2 regions of the Desulfotomaculum sp. 1211_IL3151 genome follow, and region 2 is predicted to be linked to the other one. Evidence: a T-box and tRNA genes for the amino acid it is inferred to sense, from the RefSeq annotation. Region 2 holds a T-box; the other holds one or more tRNA genes.

Region 1 (11,063 bases), on a different contig from region 2:
AAGGACAACTTTTTGCCAAATAAAAAAACCAACCCAGAACAATTACCGAGTCTTGCTTTGGCCTATATAGGCGATGCTGTTTATGAATTGGTTATTCGTCAATACCTATTGAGCCAGGGAGCAGTTAAGGTTAATCAACTTCATAAAATGGCTGTGCGTTATGTACGGGCCGGGGCACAGGCAAAGGCCTTGCATACACTGGAAGGAAACTTAACCGAAGAAGAGATCGCGGTGGTCAGAAGAGGCAGAAATGCCAAATCGGCCACTTTACCGAAAAACGCGGACCTAATGGAATATAGACACGCCACAGCCCTGGAAGCACTGATTGGTTATCTTTATTTGCAAGATCGGCAGAGTCGGGTTCTTGAGCTTATTAAAACAGCCATTGGGGCCATAGAAGATCAATAAGTTAGCTTGGCCTACCCTGAAAAATGGCCATGAACCGTAGGCTTGGTATTAAGCCATCCGCTATGTCAGCCTAAGCGGTAGCGAAGGATCTTGCCGCATTGGAAGGTTAGATCCAAGATCCTTCGCTAGCTCAGGAGGACACGAAGTATTCATTTTCTACTTCATGTAAAGAAAAACTGGAAGAGGGAAGACGAGTGGGTAAAGTATCATTAAAAGTACGGCTGTTGGAACATACCCCCAATCCAGAAAAGGTTGTGGCCATGGCAGCTAGATTATGTTATTCGCCGGCCAATATCGATGGTCTGATTGAAGATGTATCGGTCACAGATCAACAGTCCTTTATAAAAAAACTGATGGATATGGGTCATTACAGCACCATCGAACATGTTAGCTTTACCTTTGGTATGGAGGGAGTGTCCCGGAGTCTGTTGGCCCAGATAACCAGACATCGAATCGCTAGCTTTAGCGTGCAATCCCAACGTTATGTTGGTGAAACCCGGCAACATCATCAAGGAACCTTTGATTATGTTGTTCCTGAAACCATTTTGGCCTTGGGGCCGGGGGCAGTGGCAGAATTTGAAAAGCAGATGGCCCAAATTCAAGTCTGGTATGACCAGTGGGTAGAGAAACTGGGAGGTGGCCGAGGGGCCTATGAAGATGCCAGGTTTGTTTTGCCCAATGCCGCAGAGACAAAAATTATTGTCACCATGAATGCCAGGGAATTGAGACACTTTTTTAATCTTCGCTGTTGCCAAAGGGCCCAGTGGGAGATTCGGAAACTGGCTGAAGAAATGCTCAACCTGGTTAGGAAAGTTGCCCCGCAGTTATTTGCTGCTGCCGGCCCCGAATGCCTCACGGGACCTTGTCCTGAAGGAAAATTAAGTTGTGGTAAAAGGGCGGAGGTTCGTAAAAAATACGGGGTAGATTAATAAGGAGCGTGAATTTAATTGGTAAGCCCTTATATTATTCTAGCCCTTTGGGTTATTGCAATGACCTTGGGTGTTATTGGTGTAGTGGCCCGTAAGAAAATACTTCTTAAATTGGGTCTGCTTGCTGCATTTGGTGGAGTGGTTCTGACCCTTTGGCTAAAAAGCACGCTTTGATAGCTTACCATGCCGTCAGCGGCACCAGCAGAGGATGAAATTTTTTGTCATCTTTTATATTCTAACATCCAACTTCTCACATCTCACTTCTAAATAGTGGAGGCATTAGCATGAATGAAATTATTGCCGGCAGAAATCCGGTGCGGGAAGCTCTCCGTGCTGGGCGGCCCATTAATAAAATAGTTATGACCAAAGGAGCCGGCGGCGGTCCACTGGCTGAGATTACCAAGCTGGCAAAGGTAAATAACATTCCCATCCAACTGGTGGAGCGGGAACACCTGGACAAAATGAACCCAGGAGTACCACATCAGGGAGTGCTTGCTTACACAGCGGCTAAGGAATATGTGGAGTTTGAGGAGATTTTGGCGATTGCTAGGGCCAAGGGGCAAGATCCCTTTATCATTATGCTGGACGAAATGAATGATCCACATAATCTAGGGGCGATCATCCGAACGGCGGATGCTGCAGGTGCCCATGGCGTAATTATTCCCCAAAGAAGATCAGTGGCTCTGACGGCTACGGTAGCAAAGGCCTCTGCAGGTGCGGTGGAATATGTTCCGGTGGCCAGGGTTACCAATTTGGATCAAACCATTCGGCAGCTTAAGGATGAAGGCCTTTGGGTGGTTGGTGCAGATATGGCTGGGTCAGAGATACATTGGGAAGCAAAATTAACGGGGCCGTTACTCCTCGTTATTGGGGGAGAAGGAAAAGGTCTGGGCAGGTTAATCAAGGAACGATGCGATATGTTAGTGCGTTTGCCGATGGCGGGTCGTGTGGGGTCACTTAATGCCTCTGTGGCAGCCGCATTACTTATATATGAGGTGGTACGCCAGAGAGGGTAGATTAGTCCATGCGAGAATTTTATGTGGTGGACGGATACAATATTATTTACGCCTGGCCAGAATTTGAGAAGATGCTTGAAAAAGGCTTAGAACACAGTCGAGATAAATTAATAAATATCCTAGCGAATTTTGCCGGGTTTGATGGCAATTCAATAACAGTGGTTTTCGATGCTCACCTGGTAAAGAGTGGGGTTGGGCACCATGAAATAGTCCATGGCATAGAAGTTTATTATACCCAGGAAGGTGAAACGGCAGATGCTCTAATTGAGAGAATCGTTGGGGATCTAGGTAAAATGGGAAATGTGCATGTAGTTACCTCTGATTGGGATGAACAAAAAATTATTTTTGGCAGAGGTGCTTACCGGGTAACGCCAAAGGAGTTTAGAAGTCAGGTAATGAAGGCAAATAAGCAGGGGCAAGAGAAATTTAACAAAACCAATCCAACGGAGGGATATCTGGAAGACAAGCTTCCCGCAGATATCCGAGTGATATTCGAAAAATGGCGGCGCAGAAAGGACTAAAGTCCACAGGGATTGGATTTATTTTACCTTGACGATTCTTTTTGGGATAAGCTATAATTAGTCATGTAACTTAAAAGGGCTAACTAACTAACTAAGGACTGGTAAATCAGACCCCAGGTTTTCGTTTTGCAGGGCTATTCTGATTGCTTTTTTCTGTTTTTATGCTTTCCTAGAGATGAGAAGACGGGGGCGATAGTTTTGAATCCTAATGCACAAAGAGAAGTTTCCGGCGGATATCATATCATGGTAGATGAGGATGTAGTTGAGTTTGCGCGTGAAGGCGACGACGCAGCGCTGGAGTTCTTGATTAACAAATATAAAAACTTTGTGCGTGCAAAAGCCCGCTCATATTTCCTTATCGGGGCCGATAGAGAAGATATTATTCAGGAAGGCATGATTGGTCTTTATAAAGCAATTCGTGACTTTAGAATGGACAAACTATCGTCATTTCGTGCCTTTGCGGAATTATGTATTACCAGGCAGATTATTACCGCCATAAAGACTGCCACCAGACAAAAACATATTCCACTGAATTCCTATGTTTCTCTGAATAAGCCCATTTATGATGAGGATTCTGATCGAACACTATTGGATGTGATATCCGGGTCTAAAATTACCGACCCCGAGGAACTAATTATCAGTAGAGAAGAGTTCGATGACATTGAAGAGAAAATGGGAGAAATACTGAGCTCCCTCGAATGGAAAGTGCTTATGTCCTATCTTGAAGGGAAATCCTATCAAGAGATTGCGGAGGACTTGAATCGTCATGTTAAGTCCATTGACAACGCACTCCAGAGGGTTAAGCGCAAGCTTGAGAGATATTTAGAGAAACGAGATCTTTAACCAGCCATCCTCTACATGTGATAAAATTCTACACGACATCCGATTTACCTTCAAATAATCAGAAAAAAATATAGTTAAAAACATCTAAAATTTCCATCGATTACAGCTTTCAAAGTGTTGACATGACAGAATACATCTGTTATCATAATCAATGTTCGGTGCCGACGTAGCTCAATTGGTAGAGCAGCTGACTTGTAATCAGCAGGTTGCGGGTTCGAGTCCCATCGTCGGCTCCAAATTGAAAACCTGGAGGGGTTCCCGAGCGGCCAAAGGGAGCAGACTGTAAATCTGCCGTCAGACGACTTCGAAGGTTCGAATCCTTCTCCCTCCACCATTTATTTACTAAGCAAGTTTTTCTTGCACAAAGGATTTGTTTGTGGTAAGCTAGTCAATGCTGACGCGGGATAGAGCAGTTGGTAGCTCGTCGGGCTCATAACCCGAAGGTCGGAGGTTCAAGTCCTCCTCCCGCAACCAACATGCTGCTATAGCTCAGTAGGTAGAGCGTATCCTTGGTAAGGATAAGGTCACCGGTTCAATTCCGGTTAGCAGCTCCAAAAGAATATGGCGGTGTAGCTCAGGTGGTCAGAGCACACGGTTCATACCCGTGGTGTCACTGGTTCAAATCCAGTCACCGCTACCAACAACGCAAGCTAGTCATTGGACTGGCTTTTTTCTTTTTTAATAAATAAAAAGAAGGATTTTTGTGATTGTTATCGAATTTTGCTAATGGTTTACAATGGTTTGTCTAGGACTTCTAATTGAGGGTATAAAAAGAGCATAATTTTGGAAATAACTTTAGAGATGGAATAAATCTCTGCTAAATGCCTAACAATGGAGGAGGAGAATTTTAAGCATGGCTAAGGCTAAATTTGAACGTAATAAAACCCACGTAAACATTGGAACCATCGGTCACGTTGACCATGGCAAAACCACTCTGACTGCTGCCATTACCATTGTTTTGTCTAAAGCTGGCGGTGCAGCCGTTAGACGTTATGATGAAATCGACAATGCTCCCGAAGAACGTGAACGTGGTATCACTATCAATACTTCCCACGTAGAATATGAAACTGCAAAGCGTCACTATGCACACGTTGACTGCCCTGGTCACGCCGACTATGTTAAAAACATGATCACCGGTGCAGCTCAGATGGACGGTGCTATTCTTGTGGTATCCGCTGCTGACGGCCCCATGCCACAAACCCGTGAGCATATTCTGTTGTCCCGTCAGGTTGGCGTACCTTACATCGTAGTATTCCTGAACAAGTCTGACATGGTTGATGATGAAGAACTTCTGGAACTGGTAGACATGGAAGTTCGTGAACTGTTAAGCTACTATGAGTTCCCCGGCGATGACACTCCTATCGTAGCTGGCTCTGGCCTAAAAGCCTTAGAGTGCGGTTGCGGTACCAGAGAATGTGAATGGTGCGGCAAGGTTTGGCAGCTGATGGACAATGTAGACGCTTACATTCCTGATCCTGAACGTGCTGTAGATAAGCCCTTCTTAATGCCTGTAGAGGACGTGTTCTCCATTACCGGCCGTGGTACGGTTGCTACCGGACGTGTAGAGCGTGGTCAAGTAAAGGTACAAGATGAGGTTGAAATTGTTGGTCTGAACGAGAAACCCCGTAAGACCGTGTGCACTGGGGTAGAAATGTTCCGCAAACTGTTGGACTATGCCCAAGCTGGTGACAACATTGGTGCCCTGCTGCGTGGTGTAGACCGTAAAGAAATTGAACGGGGTCAAGTATTGGCTAAGCCGGGCAGCATTAAACCCCACACCAAATACAGTGCCGAAGTATACGTTCTGACCAAAGAAGAAGGCGGCCGTCATACTCCTTTCTTTAATGGCTATCGTCCCCAGTTCTACTTCCGTACCACGGACGTTACCGGTATCGTAGAACTACCCGAAGGCGTAGAAATGGTAATGCCTGGTGACAACATTAAAGTAGATGTCGACCTGATTACCCCCATCGCCATTGAAGAAGGTCTGCGCTTCGCGATCCGTGAAGGTGGCCGTACCGTAGGCGCCGGTGTAGTAACGGGTATCCGCGAATAATGCAAAGGTTCCCTAAGGGGAGTGGGTTGATCCTACTCCCCCTTTTTAGCCTTTAGCCATTAGCTGTTAGCTTTTGCATTGGGCTATCGGTCAAAGAAGATGCCGGCAAGGCCCAGGGCCATTAAGGATGCAATACTAACAGTTAACACAACGAAAAGCTGCAGGCTGATGGTTGAGGGCTGACGGCTGAAAAATGTGGTATATAAATCCAGCAAATGTGGCAAAATACTACTATGGGTTAGCGCGGATAACTATTGACATCCAACAATACTTTGTGTTAAATTTGTTAAGGTATATTACTAGACACGCATATTACTAGATAACACTAGACAATATCGGTCCAAGTCTTTTTTCGTTTTAGGGAGGTGGCAACAGTGCGAGTAGGCGTAACTCTGGCTTGCACCGAATGTAAACGGCGCAACTACACCACTGACAAGAATAAAAAGAACGATCCTAACCGGATTGAACTTAAAAAATATTGCAAGTGGTGTCACACACACACCGTTCACAAAGAAACCAGATAGTTCAAGTTTTAGCCCCGGAGGTTGTAATCAACCGCATTACATATGGGGCCTTATTCAAGGCACTTCTGGTGAAAACAAAAATGAGGATGTGGCGTTTTTCAATGGCTGTGCAAAAGAAGGAACAAAAAAAGGCAAGCGCTGCCAAAGAAACAACGGCAATCAAGGAAGCCAGCGGGGCCGAGAATAAGAAGGGTGCGGTCCCCAAGGATGCTGTAAAGTCCGTAGCTAAAAAAGAACCGGCAAAGGCACAAAAGTCTTCCGTTTCGGATCGGGCTGGCAGCGCAAGCAAATTTCTGCGCGGGGTTCAGAATGAACTAAAAAAGGTACATTGGCCCACCCGTAAGGAAGCTATAACCTATACTGGCGTAGTACTTGCTTCTGTGGCTGTGGTTGCTGTGGTAATTTGGATGCTGGATTCGCTTCTCAGCTTAGGCGTTTCGGCCATAATATCCTAAATGTCAAGCGAGGGGGTGGGGAACCCTAAAGGAAAAGGGGTTCCTTCTGTTAATGAGTAAACAGTGGTATGTTGTGCATACTTACTCCGGGTATGAGAACAAGGTTAAGGCCAACTTGGAGAGGCGAATAGAATCAATGAATATGGAAGATAAAATCTTTCGTATTCTAGTGCCAATGGAAGATGAAGTAGAAATTAAAAATGGCAAGAAAAAAATCTCTAAGAAAAAAGTTTTCCCGGGCTATGTATTGGTTGAGATGATTATGACCGATGACTCTTGGTATGTTGTTCGCAACACACCGGGTGTTACGGGATTTGTCGGCTCTGGTTCCAAACCCATTCCTCTAAATGAAGATGAAGCGAAGGCAATTATTAAGCAAATGGGGATGGAGGAACCAAAGGCCAAAATAAATATAAACCTTGGTGAAAACATCAGGGTAACTGATGGACCCTTTGAAAACTTTGTTGGTGTGATAGAAGAAATTTACCCTGACAAGGGTAAAGTTAAAGTAATGGTATCCATGTTTGGACGTGAAACTCCCATCGAACTAGATTTCGCACAAATTCAGAAATTGGAATAAGACTTTAGGTTGTAAGGAGGTGGACTGGAAATGGCCAAAAAGGTAGCTGCCATTATTAAATTGCAAATTCCGGCCGGTAAAGCCACCCCAGCACCCCCAGTTGGACCTGCTTTAGGTCAGCACGGGGTTAATATCATGGGGTTTGTTAAACAATATAATGAAGTAACTGCTGCTCAAGCAGGCTTAATTATTCCGGTTGAAATTACAGTATACGAAGACCGGTCCTTTACCTTTATTACTAAAACTCCTCCTGCAGCAGTGTTGCTGAAGAAGGCTTTAGGTATTGAGACCGCTTCTGGTGAACCTAACAAGAACAAAGTGGGCAAACTTGACCGTTCTAAGGTTAGAGAAATTGCCGAATTAAAGATGCCTGATCTAAACGCTGCCAGTATAGAAGCTGCTATGCGTATGGTAGAAGGAACTGCCCGTAGTATGGGCATTGAAATTGTAGAAGGATAAACTTCATCCGGTGGGAGGATGTAGTCCGCTAGTACCACAAAGGAGGTAGTTCATATGCCGAAGGAAGGCAAGAAGCTTCAGGAAGTAAGAAAGATGTATGATGAAAATGCTCTTTACGAACCCCTTGAGGCTGTTGAATTAGTTAAAAAGACAGCTAAGGCAAAGTTTGATGAAACAGTAGAAGTTGCGTTCCGTCTAGGGGTTGACCCCCGCCACGCTGACCAGCAACTGAGGGGTGCTGTAGTGTTACCCCATGGTACTGGTAAAACTAAAACTGTCCTAGTTTTTGCTAAAGGTGACAAGGTCAAAGAGGCTGAAGCTGCAGGTGCAGATTTTGTTGGTGCTGAAGACCTAGTGGAAAAAATTCAAGGTGGTTGGCTCGGCTTTGATGTTGCCATCGCCACTCCTGATATGATGGGTACCGTTGGCCGCCTGGGTCGTGTATTAGGTCCCCGTGGCTTGATGCCTAACCCCAAAACCGGCACTGTTACCTTTGAGGTAGCGGATGCAGTAAGGGATGCCAAGGGTGGTAAGATTACCTACCGTACAGATAAAATCGGTATTATTCATGCTCCTATTGGTAAAGTATCTTTTGATTCCGAGAAACTTGTTGAGAACTTTAAAACTTTGGCAGATACCTTGGTTCGTATTAAGCCGGCTTCAGCCAAAGGTACTTATATGAAGACCATTACTGTGTCTTCCACCATGGGACCTGGGGTGCGGATTAACCCGAACAAACTCTAGGAGCCCGTAAATACAACTGAAGATAAACTAGTCGTAGACAGTTGGTGTCCACTGGACTTAATTTTGCCAACCGAGGCCGGTCTTTGCTGCAAGCTTAGATAAGATTGCGGGGATTTCGGTGTGTCTACACGAAACCCCGCATTTGTTTTTTTATATATTCATCGGAAGGAGGTGTATCTCTTGCCGACCACAAAAGCTCAAAAGGCAGTGATGCTAGAGGAAGTTAAAGAAAAAATGTCCTCTGCACAGGTTACTATTTTGGCTGATTTTCGCGGTGTACCAGTGGCTAAAATCACAGATTTGCGTGCACGTATGCGCAAAGCTGGCAGTGAAATGAAAGTTGCTAAAAACACGATTGCTGGTATCGCAGCTAAAGAAATTGGTATCGAGGGCTTGGACCCTTATCTTGAAGGTCCCACTGTATTTGCCTTTGGTATAGAGGATCCTGTGTCTCCTGCTAAAATCCTTAGCGATTTTGCCAAGGAGATTAAGCAAGGGGTTGAGATTAAGGCTGGTATTCTGGAAGGAAAAGTAATTGATGCTAATGGCGTTAAAGCATTGGCTGACCTGCCATCCAGAGAGGTTCTGTTGGCCAAGGTACTGGGCGGTATGCAAGCACCTATGTACGGCTTTGCCGGCGTTCTTGCTGCCAACCTGCGTAATCTGGTCTATGTAGTGGATCAGGTGCGTCAACAAAAAGAAGCTCAAGCATAATAAACCAATGATTACTAAAAATATTATTTAAACCTTGAGGAGGTTACTTATTAATATGTCTAAAGTAGCTGAAGTATTAGAAATCGTTAAAGGCCTAACCGTTTTGGAACTGGCTGAATTAGTTAAAGCTTTTGAAGAAGAATTTGGCGTATCCGCCGCTGCTCCTGTAGCTGTTGCCGCTGCTCCTGCTGCTGGTGCTGCTGCTGCTGAAGAAGAACAAACTGAATTTGATGTAATTCTGACCAGTGCAGGCGACAAGAAGATCAACGTTATTAAAGTTGTTCGCGAAATCACCAGTCTTGGTCTGAAAGAAGCCAAAGAATTGGTTGATGGTGCTCCTAAGCCTGTTAAAGAGAAAGTCGCTAAAGAAGAAGCTGAAGCGATCAAAGCTAAGCTCGTTGAAGCTGGCGCTGCAGTTGACGTTAAATAATAATTACGTGAAATCTCTTTATTAATAGGAATGCAAAAACACCGCCATTAGTTGGTGGTGTTTTTGCTTTTAGCTGTTAGCTTTGCTGCGAGGGTCTAAAAATTTCATGTGTTTAACTACATGAGCAAGAATGTATATCAAGAATAGCTAAAATATTGGCTGACGACAACTTACCGAAAAAATCGACTTGACAAACAAAACTACCTGTGCTAACATTACAAAATGTCATTCTATGGTTTTGTTATATAATTTTTAGATTAGGTGGCAAAAATTGTGCATATTTTCCTGCATAAAGGGCCAAAATAAAATAGATAGGGACTATAATGCATAAGGCGAGGTATTGTTAAAAAAAGCAAGACCTTGCTTTTCGTTGTCTATAGTTTCCCTCAGACACAAGCAAAGGTTTTCACTTTGATAAAACAGTCAAAGTTTTTAAATATCTATATTTTGTTTAGGCTAAATATTTAAGGGGTGTGATGTGTTCGATGGCTTACCCGGAAAAAGTAGGAAACAGGGTAAGGTGGAACTACGGCAAGCTTCAAGAAGTGCTGGATTTGCCCAACCTTATCGAAGTACAAAGAAATTCTTACGAATGGTTTCTCCAGGAAGGTCTAAGGGAAGTTTTTCATGACATCTCTCCCATTCAAGATTTTACGGGAAATCTTATTCTGGAATTCTTGGACTACACTCTGGGAGAACCAAAATACTCAGTGGAAGAGTGCAAGGAACGTGACGTAACCTATGCTGCTCCATTAAGAGTAAAGGTTCGCCTGATTAATAAGGAAACTGGGGAAGTTAAAGAACAGGAAGTCTTTATGGGAGATTTTCCTTTAATGACTACCAAGGGCACCTTTATTATTAACGGTGCGGAACGTGTTATAGTAAGCCAGTTAGTACGTTCCCCGGGGGTGTATTTTGCAGACCAAATTGACCCCAGCGGCAAAAGATTGTTTACTTCCACCGTGATTCCGAACCGAGGGGCATGGTTAGAATTAGAAACGGACGTGAATGACCATATTTTCGTACGTATTGACCGTACCCGTAAAATTCCGGCAACCGTTTTGATTCGGGCTTTGGGCTATAGTTCCAATGCCTTGATTATGGAACTCTTTGAAAATGACAAATATGTACAAGAGACCTTAACCCGTGACAATACGGATACGGAAGAAGAGGCTTTAGTTGAAATCTATAAACGCCTAAGACCCGGAGAACCACCTACCGTAGAAAGCGCAAGATCGTTATTAAATACTTTATTCTTTGATCCCAAACGATATGACCTTGCACATGTTGGGCGCTACAAACTACAAAAGAAATTAAAGCACGGAATACTATATCGTTATCCCAACGGAGAGGACGGTCCCAAGGAATGGGATCGCTTATTAAA
Region 2 (11,063 bases):
GAAATCAGGGGGGCGCGCTCAGGACGAGCGCGCAGCCTTAGCTGAGACAGGACGTCGAATCTAAGGCGACCCCTGATTTCGCCCGGAACGAGTCTTAGAGTTATCGGCACGGAGCTTAGGAGCGAATGGGGGATAACGATAGCACTCCCCGCTGATGCAATATCCCCTACACAACAAGCCATGGGGTCAAAAGAACAAGTCTCGCACCCGACTAGCTTGTTTTATACAGCAAAGGCATGGTCCAAAGACCATGCCTTAGTTTATATCACAATTGGGTTTTGGGGCAAGCTTAGGCTAGCTTGGACTTAGCAAGCTCAACCAGTTGGCCGAAGGCCTTGGCATCGTTTACTGCCAAGTCAGCCAGCATTTTACGGTTCACTTCTACATCGGCTTTTTTCAGGCCAGCGATGAAACGGCTGTAGGACAGACCATTCATGCGGGTTGCCGCGTTGATCCGAGCAATCCATAGCTTACGGAAGTCACGTTTTTTCTGACGACGGTCTCTGTAGGCATAAGATAAAGCTTTCATAACCGCCTGGTTGGCTACCCTGAACAGTTTACTGCGGGAACCTCTATAACCTTTGGCCAGTTTTAAAACCTTTCTGTGTCTATTACGAGAAACCACACTGCTTTTAGCCCGTGGCATGATGATTACCTCCTTTTACTTAAAAAAATCAACTATTAATAGGGCAGCAGTCTTCTAAGTTGAACTGCATCGGATTCATGAATGATAGAAGACTTGCGCAGATTACGCTTACGTTTGGCGGATTTTTTACCAAGAATGTGGCTTTTAAAAGCGTGCCAACCACGAATTTTTCCAGTGGCAGTTTTCTTAAATCTCTTAGCAGCCCCACGGTGGGTTTTAATTTTAGGCATTTAGGGCAACTCCTTTCTAATCCTGCTTCTCAATTTTTGGTGCTAAGATCATAATCATATTTTTACCTTCAAGTTTAGCGTGTCTTTCCACAATGCAAATATCCTTAAGGTCTTTGGCCAAACGTTCCAGCAGAATTCTTCCCAGTTCGGTATGAACAATTTCTCTGCCCCGGAACATAATCGTAACCTTGACCTTATCGCCATCTTTCAGAAAGCGTTCAGCGTTCTTAGATTTTACTGAATAGTCATGATCTTCAATGCGGGGCCGCAGCTTAACCTCTTTAATCTGAATAATCCGCTGCTTTTTCTTTGTTTCCTTATCCCGCTTGCTTTGCTCATATTTGAATTTACCATAATCCATAATACGGCAAACCGGCGGTTTGGCCTGGGCAGCAACCTCCACCAAATCCAACTGTTTTTCCTCTGCCAAACGCAGGGCTTCTTTTACAGGCATAATGCCCAGTTGGTTGTTGTCAGCGTCTACTACCCGTACTTCACGTGCTCTGATTTCCTCATTAATGCGTTGCTCTTGTTTGGAAATATATATTCACCTCCAGATTTTAAGTTAAAACAAAAACAAAAAGCGGGTGATAAACACCCGCTTATAGACACAACTATAAAATAAATTTGTGTTAGATGACCCTACGAACCATCGTTGTAAGGTGAGAAGCGGGATGCCTCTACTTGCTAAATATATTGAGTTCAACAGATGAAATTGTACCATAGCCTGCCTATGGAGTCAAGGCTTTCCCTTTGATAATTAGAAAAGCTTGGTTCGTTTATGCCCTTAAGGGCACAAGCGAGCCTTAGCTTTTCTTATACGATCATCCTTAAAATCTTATTCTTTCTGATCGTGTTAGAAAATAGCCCTGGTATGGATGTCCTCCACAATCTTTTTAATAAATTCATCAACGGCTACGGCCCCAACATCTCCCTTGCCGCGCTGCCGCAGGGCCACCGTTCCCTGCTCCATTTCCCGATCTCCGATGACCAGCATATAGGGGATTTTTTGGGTCTGGGCTTCTCGAACCTTATAATTAATTTTTTCATTCCTGGCATCCAGTTCCACCCGAACATCCAGCGCATCTAGTTTCTTGACCAATTCCCTGGCATATTCATGGTGCTTGTCGGTAATGGGCAATACTTTAACCTGTATCGGGGCCAACCAAACTGGGAAGGCTCCTGCAAAGTGCTCCGTGAGGATGCCGATAAAACGTTCAATACTGCCGAAAACAACCCTATGAATCATGACCGGGCGGTGCTTTTGACCATCTTCACCAACATAGTTAAGATCAAATTTTTCCGGCATTTGGAAGTCCAACTGAATGGTACCACACTGCCAGGTTCTGCCCAGGCTGTCGGTTAGATGGAAGTCAATCTTAGGACCATAAAATGCCCCGTCACCCTCATTTACTTTGTAATCCATTTTCTTAGCTTCCAGAGCATCCCGCAGGGAGTTTGTTGCTGTTTCCCACATTTCATCGGAGCCCATGGATTTCTCGGGGCGAGTCGATAACTCCACATGATAGTTTAAGCCAAAGGTATTATAGAAGTAATCAAACAGGTCGATGACCCCGATGATTTCCTCCTTAATCTGACTGGGCAGCAGGAAGATGTGTGCATCATCCTGGGTAAAGCAACGCACCCGCATCAGTCCGTGCAAAGCACCGGACAGCTCATGGCGGTGTACCAGACCCAGTTCACCCCAGCGCAGGGGAAGATCGCGATAACTGTGCATTCTAGCTTTGTATACCAGAATACTACCCGGACAGTTCATGGGCTTAACGGCATAATCCCCTTCGTCAATCTTGGTAAAATACATATTTTCCTTGTAATGGGCCCAGTGTCCGGACTGTTCCCAAAGACCGCGATTTAAGATAATGGGGGTACGAATTTCCTGATAGCCACGTCTTTTATGTTCCAGACGCCAGAAATTTTCCAGCTCATTGCGTAAAACCATGCCCTTCGGATGGAAAAAGGGGAACCCTGGACCCTCTTCCTGGATACTAAACAGGTCCAGTTCTTGACCTAACTTTCTATGATCACGCCGCTTCGCTTCCTCTATGCGGAACAGGTGCTCATCCAATAATGTCTTTTTAGGGAAGGAGGTACCATAGATACGCTGCAGCATTTTGTTTTTCTCACTGCCCCGCCAATAGGCCCCAGCAATACTCATTAGCTTAAGGCTTTTTAATTTACCGGTGGAAGGAACATGTGGTCCGGCACATAGATCATTAAAATCCCCCTGATGATAGCAGGAGATCACAGCATCCTCTGGCAGGTCCGTAATTAGCTCTACCTTATAAATTTCACCCTGTTTCTTGAAATGCTCCAGGGCTTCTTCCCGGGACAGCTCTGCCCTTTGGAAAGGAATATCTTCTTTAATGATGCGATTCATTTCTTCTTCAATCTGCTCTACCTGGGCCGGGGTAAAGGGTTGCTCCATATCAAAGTCATAGTAGTAGCCATCTTGAATGGCCGGGCCAATGGCCAGTTTGGCATTGGGAAATAATCTTTTCACAGCCTGGGCCAATACGTGGGCAGTACTATGCCGATAGACATTTCTTCCCTCTTCGTCATTAAAGGTCAATAGTTCTAAGGCAGCGTCTTCATTTAGGGGATGGTCAACATCCACAACCTTGCCATTAACCTTACCGGCCAAGACCTCCCTGGCCAGCCCCTGGCTGATACTTTTAGCAACTCCCATTACTGTACTTCCTACGGGATACTCTCTGACGGAACCGTCCTTAAGTGTTACTTTTATCATGGTGTTTCTCCTTTCGGTAGTAAATATAAAAAAACCCCGTCTCTGATTACTCAGGGACGGGGTTATCTCCGCGGTTCCACCCTGGTTGGAGCCATAGACTCCCACCTCAAAGGATGATAACGGTGTCAAACCGGTTTGCTTACTAAGGTTCAGCAAACAGCTCCAAGGTGGTCTTTCAGACAGAGGTATCGGGAAGTACTTGCAGCCTGGGTCTTCCTCTCTGGGCGAACATACTGTCCTACTTTTCCTTATCACAGCACATACTATTTACGGGTTAATTATAGATTTACCGGGCACAAATGTCAAGCAGACAGATAAACCACCGCAACCTGCACAAGACCAATAACGAAACCCAAAACACCACCAATGATTTCGATATGTTTTAGTTCCCGGGAGGCAACGTCTACTATTATTTTCTCCAAATGCCGAATATCATAAGCATTCATTCTATCTTCAACCAGTTGGGCAATTTTAACCTTTTCTGCCACACTTCCTCCGGCCTGATCCACTATTTGCTCGATTACCTGGGGCATTTGTTTATGCAGCATGTCCCCCATCATTTCCAAGATAACGGTTCGAATGGTGACGGGAACCCAAACAGGTATCTTATCTACCACCATATTACGGATGGACTCACTGGCAGTGTCAACAATCCGACTAAGAACTTCCGGCGATTTCATTTGGTTGATCAGGTCCGTTACATTCAGTAGTTCCTTCTCCACCACTTCACCGATGCTTCTGGCCAACTCCTGCCTTCTTTTGGGAACAACTCCTTGAATTGAAAAGGAACCTATAATATGAATCGGCTCATAGGGTTTAAATATAGCCTTAACGGCAATTAGGTTGGTAACCCAACCAATAAAGGCACCTATAACGGGGATTAATAGCATCGTCCACCACTGCACCTTACATGACCTCCATTCGTCAATTAACGACATAACTATATCAAAATGCCCGGTAAGGTGCAATAGATTTACAGATTACTCATTTTCCATCGTTGTCACAGCTTGATAAGGTTGCACGATAAAATTCACAGGCAAGTTCGTTCCACCTGCCGGCATCCAATTTATTGTAATCTCATCACTATTCTTGATATCTTCCTTGTAAACAAGAATTCCTTGTTTTACAGTATTCAGGCCAATGGCTGTAGTCTCTGTGGGACCGATAAATCCTGGCTTAACCAACTTCCCATTAATTTTAATACTAGCAGCGGTACCGAAACCGCCACCTCGGGAATTAATCACAATTGCCCCAGGCGTCTGTAAGTACGGAATTAATTTAAAGCTTGTGTGATACAAAACGCCATAGTTCCCATAGTTCACTACTTTCTTACGATCCACTGCGGAATAGCCTTGTAAGTAGTCCGCCTTTCCCGCTACGCCAACTGCGGTATAAGCCCGTCCATCCAAGCCAATTACATAAGTATGATAGTAATCTGCTGTATCAAAAGTCCCCCGTAAAATAGTGGGTGCTTTCTCACCCGGGTTGGTTTTTTTGACTAATATGGGCAGGCCCTTTAGCGAAGCTTTTTCATCCGATCTTGTTACGGTGGATACCTGTACTGTATCACTGGCCGTTGCGTCGTAGATAAAGTTCACCAATTGATCCTTCTTTAGGCAAACAGGTTCGGCCAAAAATACCGTTTGCCAAGGTTCTATTACCAGGGTTTTATCTACGCTTGAATTAAGCCATGACTGCACCGCATCTTTTCCTGCAGCCATATAATTCATAGAAGGCCCGGCAACCGCCATTTTTTCAATTTGCACGGTCACAGGGTGATCATTTTTATTCGTTAATAGAATCGAAAAATACAGAGGCTTTGTAGAACTATTAACATGGTAATCAAAGACCCTGAACCTGCCATTATTTTTAAAGGGATAAATGTTATCCTGGTACGAGATGCCCGGCTTATCAATGTATTCAGGGAAATCGCTAAATATCAAAGTTCTAGAGCCTTTGGGCTGTTCTGATTTAAATTTATTGGACAGTGTTTTTAAAAATACGGCCGGATTGCCCTCAAAGTTAATGGTGCTTCCTAAATCATGCTGGTTATAATCGATTAAACTGGACGGAGTCGGAATACTAGCATAGGCAGCGTTCATAAAGGCAAAAATTAGAACGATGGTAAGTATGGTTCTTTTCATTTCTTTGTTCATCCTTCGTTGTTACTTTTTTAATGTGTTGAATTGTTTTCCAGTTATACCTTTCTATAAGAATCAAATTACTCCTCTTGATTTCGACAAATTTTGTTAACCAAATTTCTCCTTTAAAGTACCTAACGTACCATACCCTTTATAACAATACATTTTATAATGAATTTTTATTTATCCGTGATACCATCAAATGTGTTGGTCTAAGTAAACAAAAAAACCGCCTGTTGACGGTTTTATTGCTGCTGGTTTTGGCATAATTTACAGCCGGTACATTCATTTACCCTTCCCTCGAAAACATGCTTGATCGTATCGATCGTAGTTTGGGGTTTTAGATGGCTTCCACAATGAAATACTATTTTATTAGGAGCGATGGTAATAAGGGCACTGATAAGTAAGTCTTCATAATTAATTTCATTGTCCATAACATCAAGAATAAAACCCTCTAAAAATTCACTATCAATTGGTTCATGTTTTTGATCAAGAAGTTGGTAGGTACCTTTTCTGTTTAACAAAACATTCACAACATCCACCTTGGTATCTTGGATTTCTACGAAATACTTGAGAAGCTGAATAAATTCTTTATATTCCCTTTCCATCAGAAAATCATCAACAGCCTGATCAACCGTCTCCTTTATCTCGTTAATATAATCTTTCAGGCGAAATCTTACAAAACCATCAATGACCAGGCTGTTATTTTGTTCCAAAAACTCTACCAATCTCTTAATAATAAAATTCTTTCTATCCAAACGTTCCATGCGGCCCGGAAATACCTTTAATCCATTGGCATAATCCTGGGAATACTGGAAAATTGTTTTTTTCTCATCTTCATTAAAGAAAAAATAACTTTCCCGGATAATGTCCAAAATAATTGCCTTTTCCCAGTGATTTAGAATTAGGTCAGAAATGATGTCTGCTACAAAATGTCTAAACAACTCCTGATCTTCCAGTGGCCCGCCACAGCATATGGTTCCATTGAAATCACAGGATAAAAAGGTGATATTACCGGCTGGTTTTTCGGTAAGCTTTACGATTAGGTTGTTATCCTCATTAAATTGAAATTCTTTACCAAGCTTATCTCTCAATAAGTCAATATGCTGGGTGGCTCCAATGGAAAGACACTGACTCATCCCCGCTATCACCCCTTCCTTTACTACTAGTATATGAGAGGCATTTTTTTGTATACTGGTTCAAATTTGGCGAATTTTTAAATATAACTTCTTCTACATGCAGTATCGGCAGAATTCTATGTTGCTATCCCATGTAAAAATTATGGATCGATCCTAACACTGGAGTTATTGAGCATAATTTCTTTTTACTTTAAAAACATAAAAATAGATATAAACATAAGCAAAACAACCACTACCAGAGGTAACCAACTTATTTTACATATTTTTGTTTCCTCACAGACTTTCGCGATGGTATCAGAATTTGCTTTATTCCATTCACACCTAAAATTTCCATAATTTTCAATATTCTTTACCAGAAGAGGGGCCTGTTCAATATCAATCGTACAGCTTTTGGGTACAAAGGGAACCGCATCTGATTTTTTGCGCCTTGGTTTTTTATAGGTGGGACCTAAAATATCCGGTGAATTTGGCCGTTCGATATAGCTATATTGCTTAACCGGTACTTCTGGGGCAAAAGCCACACTTTGATTATCTGGAAGGGAAAGATTATTGGTAATACAACTCTGGTCAACAAAGGGCACCCCCGTTTTTATCATCCTGCGACTCTTGGTTTTTTCTCCAATAATATCAGGAACTGGGCCAGGCCAGGCTGGATCGGTATTTACAAAGGTCTGCTTTTTACAAAAAGTTGTTACTGCATGGCTTAGAGAATTTGTGATGCAACTTTCAGAAACAAATCGATTGAAGGGTTTCTTGATGCGCTTTTTATTCGTGGTCAATATGATATCTGGGGCAAGGCCTTCTTGCAGGTTTGGGACCCTATCCGAAGAGGATTTATGTAAAAGTAAGTCCCTTTTTTTAATAACCCGAGGATTTATCTTATTTCCTTTACTGTTACTGTTACGTTTTCTTTTTCTAGCCAAAAAGTCACCCCTTTTCTTTTGGCTTTTTAAAAGTATATTAGGTAACTGCACTAAAGATTTTTGTTTTATAAATTTTTGTTAACTCTTTTGGAATTTCTTTTTCCAATTACATCACCTTTTTCTACATTATCCAATATCATGGAAAAAAAGGAAGGTGTTTCTTTATGTTTAAGGAAGTTGAAGAATTAAAACAACTTTGTGAAGCTGAAATCATGTCCCTAAAGCAGCAGATAAAAATGATGCAAAATTCCTTTTTTCTACGCTGGAACGCAAAGGCTACCATTCAAGTAGCAGAAGCTAAAGTAGCCAAGATTCAAGAATTATTGGTGAAACTGGAGACACTCTCGGAACAGGTAACACCCGTTGTCATGGACATTAAAGAACTCCTGGGCATTGAACTGCATGGCGTGAAGAAGGGCAAGTAAAAATATTAAAAGGGAGTGTCGCAAACTACTTTTGATCAGTAGTTTATGACAACTCCCTTTTTTCTTCTCCAGATCACTTAGACAACCTGTGTAAAATAAATAAAGGCGGCCACCAGCAAAAATCCTATGCCGATCATGAACTTAATATCCAAACTTATCCCCTCCCACAGCCTTTGCTATTATTATAACGAGGGTGTGGGTAAAATTAAATATGGTTCAAAAGGAATTGGACACCTGGACGCGAATATCTACCAAAAAGAGAGGGGGCATGTTTCGTGGATATTAGTTCCATTGCATCCTACATTGCAATTATTATTGTGGTTATCGTGATCTTTAGAATGATCGGTAAAGGTGGCTGAGGCTGCAAATAAGCTGTACCGTGTGTACAGCTATCATTTTATCCAAATTACGAAAAAGTTCGACATAGAAATGCCACCCTATGTCATTTTATGATTCCTACGAAGAAAGCGAAACAATATGAAAAAGTACCCTATGTATGATTTCAATTCCATATCTTGAATTATTATAACAGTACCGTTTCAAATTGACTTACTGCACAAAACATGATACCCTTCTTATACCCATAGGGGTATAAGGGGGTGAGCTTATGCGCCAGTGCATGGATACGGATAATCTTCATAGAAGATTAAATAAAATCATGGGGCAAATAAAAGCCATTGATAAAATGATAGAAGAAGATATCCCATGCGAAGATATACTTGTTCAAATCAATGCTGCCAAAGGTGCTTTACACAAAGTTGGGCAAGTTGTACTTGAAGGACACTTAAATCACTGTGTACGAGAGGGCATTGAACACGGGGACGCTGACAAAACGATTTCCAAGTTTGCAAAAGCTGTTGAACACTTTTCACGCATGACGTAAAAAAGTGACATTCCTAAAGCAGTCGATTTTCGGCTGCTTTTTCTATTGACAAAAGCATACCTATAGGGGTATGCTTTTGTTGAATATACATATACCCCCATAGGTATAAAAGGAGTGATGTTTTTGATTGCCTTTTTTAGGGATTTTTTTAGAGAGGATGAAAAGCCGACTATTCTATTTCTCTGTCTTTCTTTGATGTCCTTGATTATTAGTTTCTTTAATATTGGAGGACTTCCCATTGATGCGGCATGGCTTGCTATTTTGCTCTGCGGTATCCCGATCATTAAGGGAGCGATTGTCGGGCTCGTCACCGAGTTTGATATAAAGGCTGACGTATTGGTGTCGATTGCTTTAGTCGCTTCGGTTGTGATAGGTGAGCTATTTGCCGCCGGTGAAGTTGCTTTCATAATGACGATTGGTGCATTTTTGGAAGAACGGACAGTCGCGAAAGCCCGTGCCGGAATTGAAAAGTTAGTACATTTATCACCTACCACGGCAAGAGTAGTGCGAAATGGTGAAGAAAGTATGATACCTGCTGAACAGGTTGTTGTCGGTGATACTCTCCGGGTGTTAGCCGGGGAAGCAATCGCGGTAGACGGTGTTATTATAAAAGGTCAAACCTCAATCGACCAATCGGTTATGACAGGTGAAGCACTTCCGGTTGACAAGAACGAAGGCGACGAAGTTCAGAGCGGGACGGTTAACCAATTTGGAACCTTTGATATGACCGCAACAAAAGTTGGCGAAGATAGTTCCCTGCAACGTATGATACGGCTTGTTGAGTCGGCTGACGCAGGAAAGGCAAAAATAGTTGGAATGGCTGACCGTTGGGCAACCTGGATTGTTGTTATCGCTCTCGTATCGGCAGGACTTACATGGTACTTTACGGATGAAATTATCCGTGCCGTTACCATTCTTGTTGTTTTCTGCCCCTGTGCATTGGTGCTTGCCACTCCAACCGCAATCATGGCGGGTATTGGCAATGCAACAAAATATGGTATCCTCGTTAGTCGAGGGGACGCATTGGAGCGTTTAGCGAAAGTACGGTGTATTGCATTTGATAAAACTGGAACGCTTACATACGGTAAGCCGTCCGTGGTACAAGTGGAAAGCTGTTCACCTGATATGGATAACGATCGCTTGCTTGGAATGGTGGCATCCGCAGAACTACGCTCTGAACACCCTCTGGGAAAAGCGATTGTTGCTCATTATAGGCAAGTAAGCGGCACCCCTCCAAAAGAACCGGAAGCATTTCAATTATTGCCGGGACGTGGTGTTGTGGCGACAGTACAAGGGCATGAAATTTTTGCAGGGAATGAAGCACTCATTGCAGACCATGATTTAGAAATACCAAAACAGCTTGAAGAAAGGGCAAATGGCGCAAAAGCAGACGGCAGTACGGTTATTTATGTAATGGATAAAACGCGCTTAATTGGTTTAATTGCACTTTCCGATACACTTCGTCCCGATGCGGCGCAGACGATTAAAGATATTTCTGCAACAGGCGCTAAAACGGTTCTTCTTACGGGTGATACATCACAAGCCGCTAATCATATTGCGAGTATCGCGGGCATTGCAGATGTGAGGTCAAACTGCTTGCCGGAAGATAAGTTAATTGCTATCCGTCAATATCAGGAAAATGGAGAACCTATTTGCATGGTAGGCGACGGGATTAACGACGCGCCGGCCCTCAAAGCTGCCCAAGTCGGCATTGCAATGGGCGGCATTGGAAGCGATATAGCCATTGAAGCTGCGGATATTGCCCTGGTCGGTGATGATATTCGGGAAATCCATCATCTTATCTTGCTTTCACGAAAGGTAATGAAAACAATTAATATCAACCTTGCAGCTTCTATGATACTCAATTTTGCTGCGATTGCATTAGCGATTACTGGCATACTTAATCCTG

What was found. A T-box is a leader RNA that pairs with one kind of tRNA and senses whether it is charged. The one in region 2 lies ahead of thrS (threonine--tRNA ligase), so its partner is inferred to be a tRNA-Thr.
Region 1: it has a tRNA-Thr gene. The T-box ahead of thrS (threonine--tRNA ligase) is inferred to sense a tRNA for this amino acid. The anticodon was not compared.

What each region holds. Positions count from the first base shown of each region.
Region 1 is NZ_JBAIYV010000065.1:10,254-21,316, reverse strand. Features, by position in the region: gene V6C11_RS18430 (Mini-ribonuclease 3) at 1-408, shown strand, start outside; gene thyX (FAD-dependent thymidylate synthase) at 603-1,337, shown strand; gene V6C11_RS18420 (DNA repair protein) at 1,356-1,511, shown strand; gene rlmB (23S rRNA (guanosine(2251)-2'-O)-methyltransferase RlmB) at 1,622-2,353, shown strand; gene V6C11_RS18410 (NYN domain-containing protein) at 2,362-2,874, shown strand; gene sigH (RNA polymerase sporulation sigma factor SigH) at 3,073-3,717, shown strand; tRNA gene V6C11_RS18400 (tRNA-Thr) at 3,878-3,953, shown strand; tRNA gene V6C11_RS18395 (tRNA-Tyr) at 3,966-4,051, shown strand; tRNA gene V6C11_RS18390 (tRNA-Met) at 4,116-4,191, shown strand; tRNA gene V6C11_RS18385 (tRNA-Thr) at 4,196-4,271, shown strand; tRNA gene V6C11_RS18380 (tRNA-Met) at 4,281-4,357, shown strand; gene tuf (elongation factor Tu) at 4,571-5,773, shown strand; gene rpmG (50S ribosomal protein L33) at 6,148-6,297, shown strand; gene secE (preprotein translocase subunit SecE) at 6,378-6,752, shown strand; gene nusG (transcription termination/antitermination protein NusG) at 6,805-7,332, shown strand; gene rplK (50S ribosomal protein L11) at 7,363-7,791, shown strand; gene rplA (50S ribosomal protein L1) at 7,846-8,535, shown strand; ribosomal protein L10 leader region at 8,549-8,691, shown strand; gene rplJ (50S ribosomal protein L10) at 8,716-9,249, shown strand; gene rplL (50S ribosomal protein L7/L12) at 9,305-9,679, shown strand; gene rpoB (DNA-directed RNA polymerase subunit beta) at 10,156-11,063, shown strand, end outside.
Region 2 is NZ_JBAIYV010000013.1:5,271-16,333, reverse strand. Features, by position in the region: gene rplT (50S ribosomal protein L20) at 290-646, opposite strand; gene rpmI (50S ribosomal protein L35) at 682-876, opposite strand; gene infC (translation initiation factor IF-3) at 893-1,423, opposite strand; ribosomal protein L20 leader region at 1,446-1,568, opposite strand; gene thrS (threonine--tRNA ligase) at 1,733-3,643, opposite strand; T-box leader at 3,693-3,907, opposite strand; gene V6C11_RS02415 (DUF445 domain-containing protein) at 3,946-4,548, opposite strand; gene V6C11_RS02410 (hypothetical protein) at 4,624-5,787, opposite strand; gene ytxC (putative sporulation protein YtxC) at 6,030-6,923, opposite strand; gene V6C11_RS02400 (hypothetical protein) at 7,109-7,846, opposite strand; gene V6C11_RS02395 (hypothetical protein) at 8,011-8,271, shown strand; gene V6C11_RS02390 (metal-sensing transcriptional repressor) at 8,879-9,154, shown strand; gene V6C11_RS02385 (heavy metal translocating P-type ATPase) at 9,272-11,063, shown strand, end outside.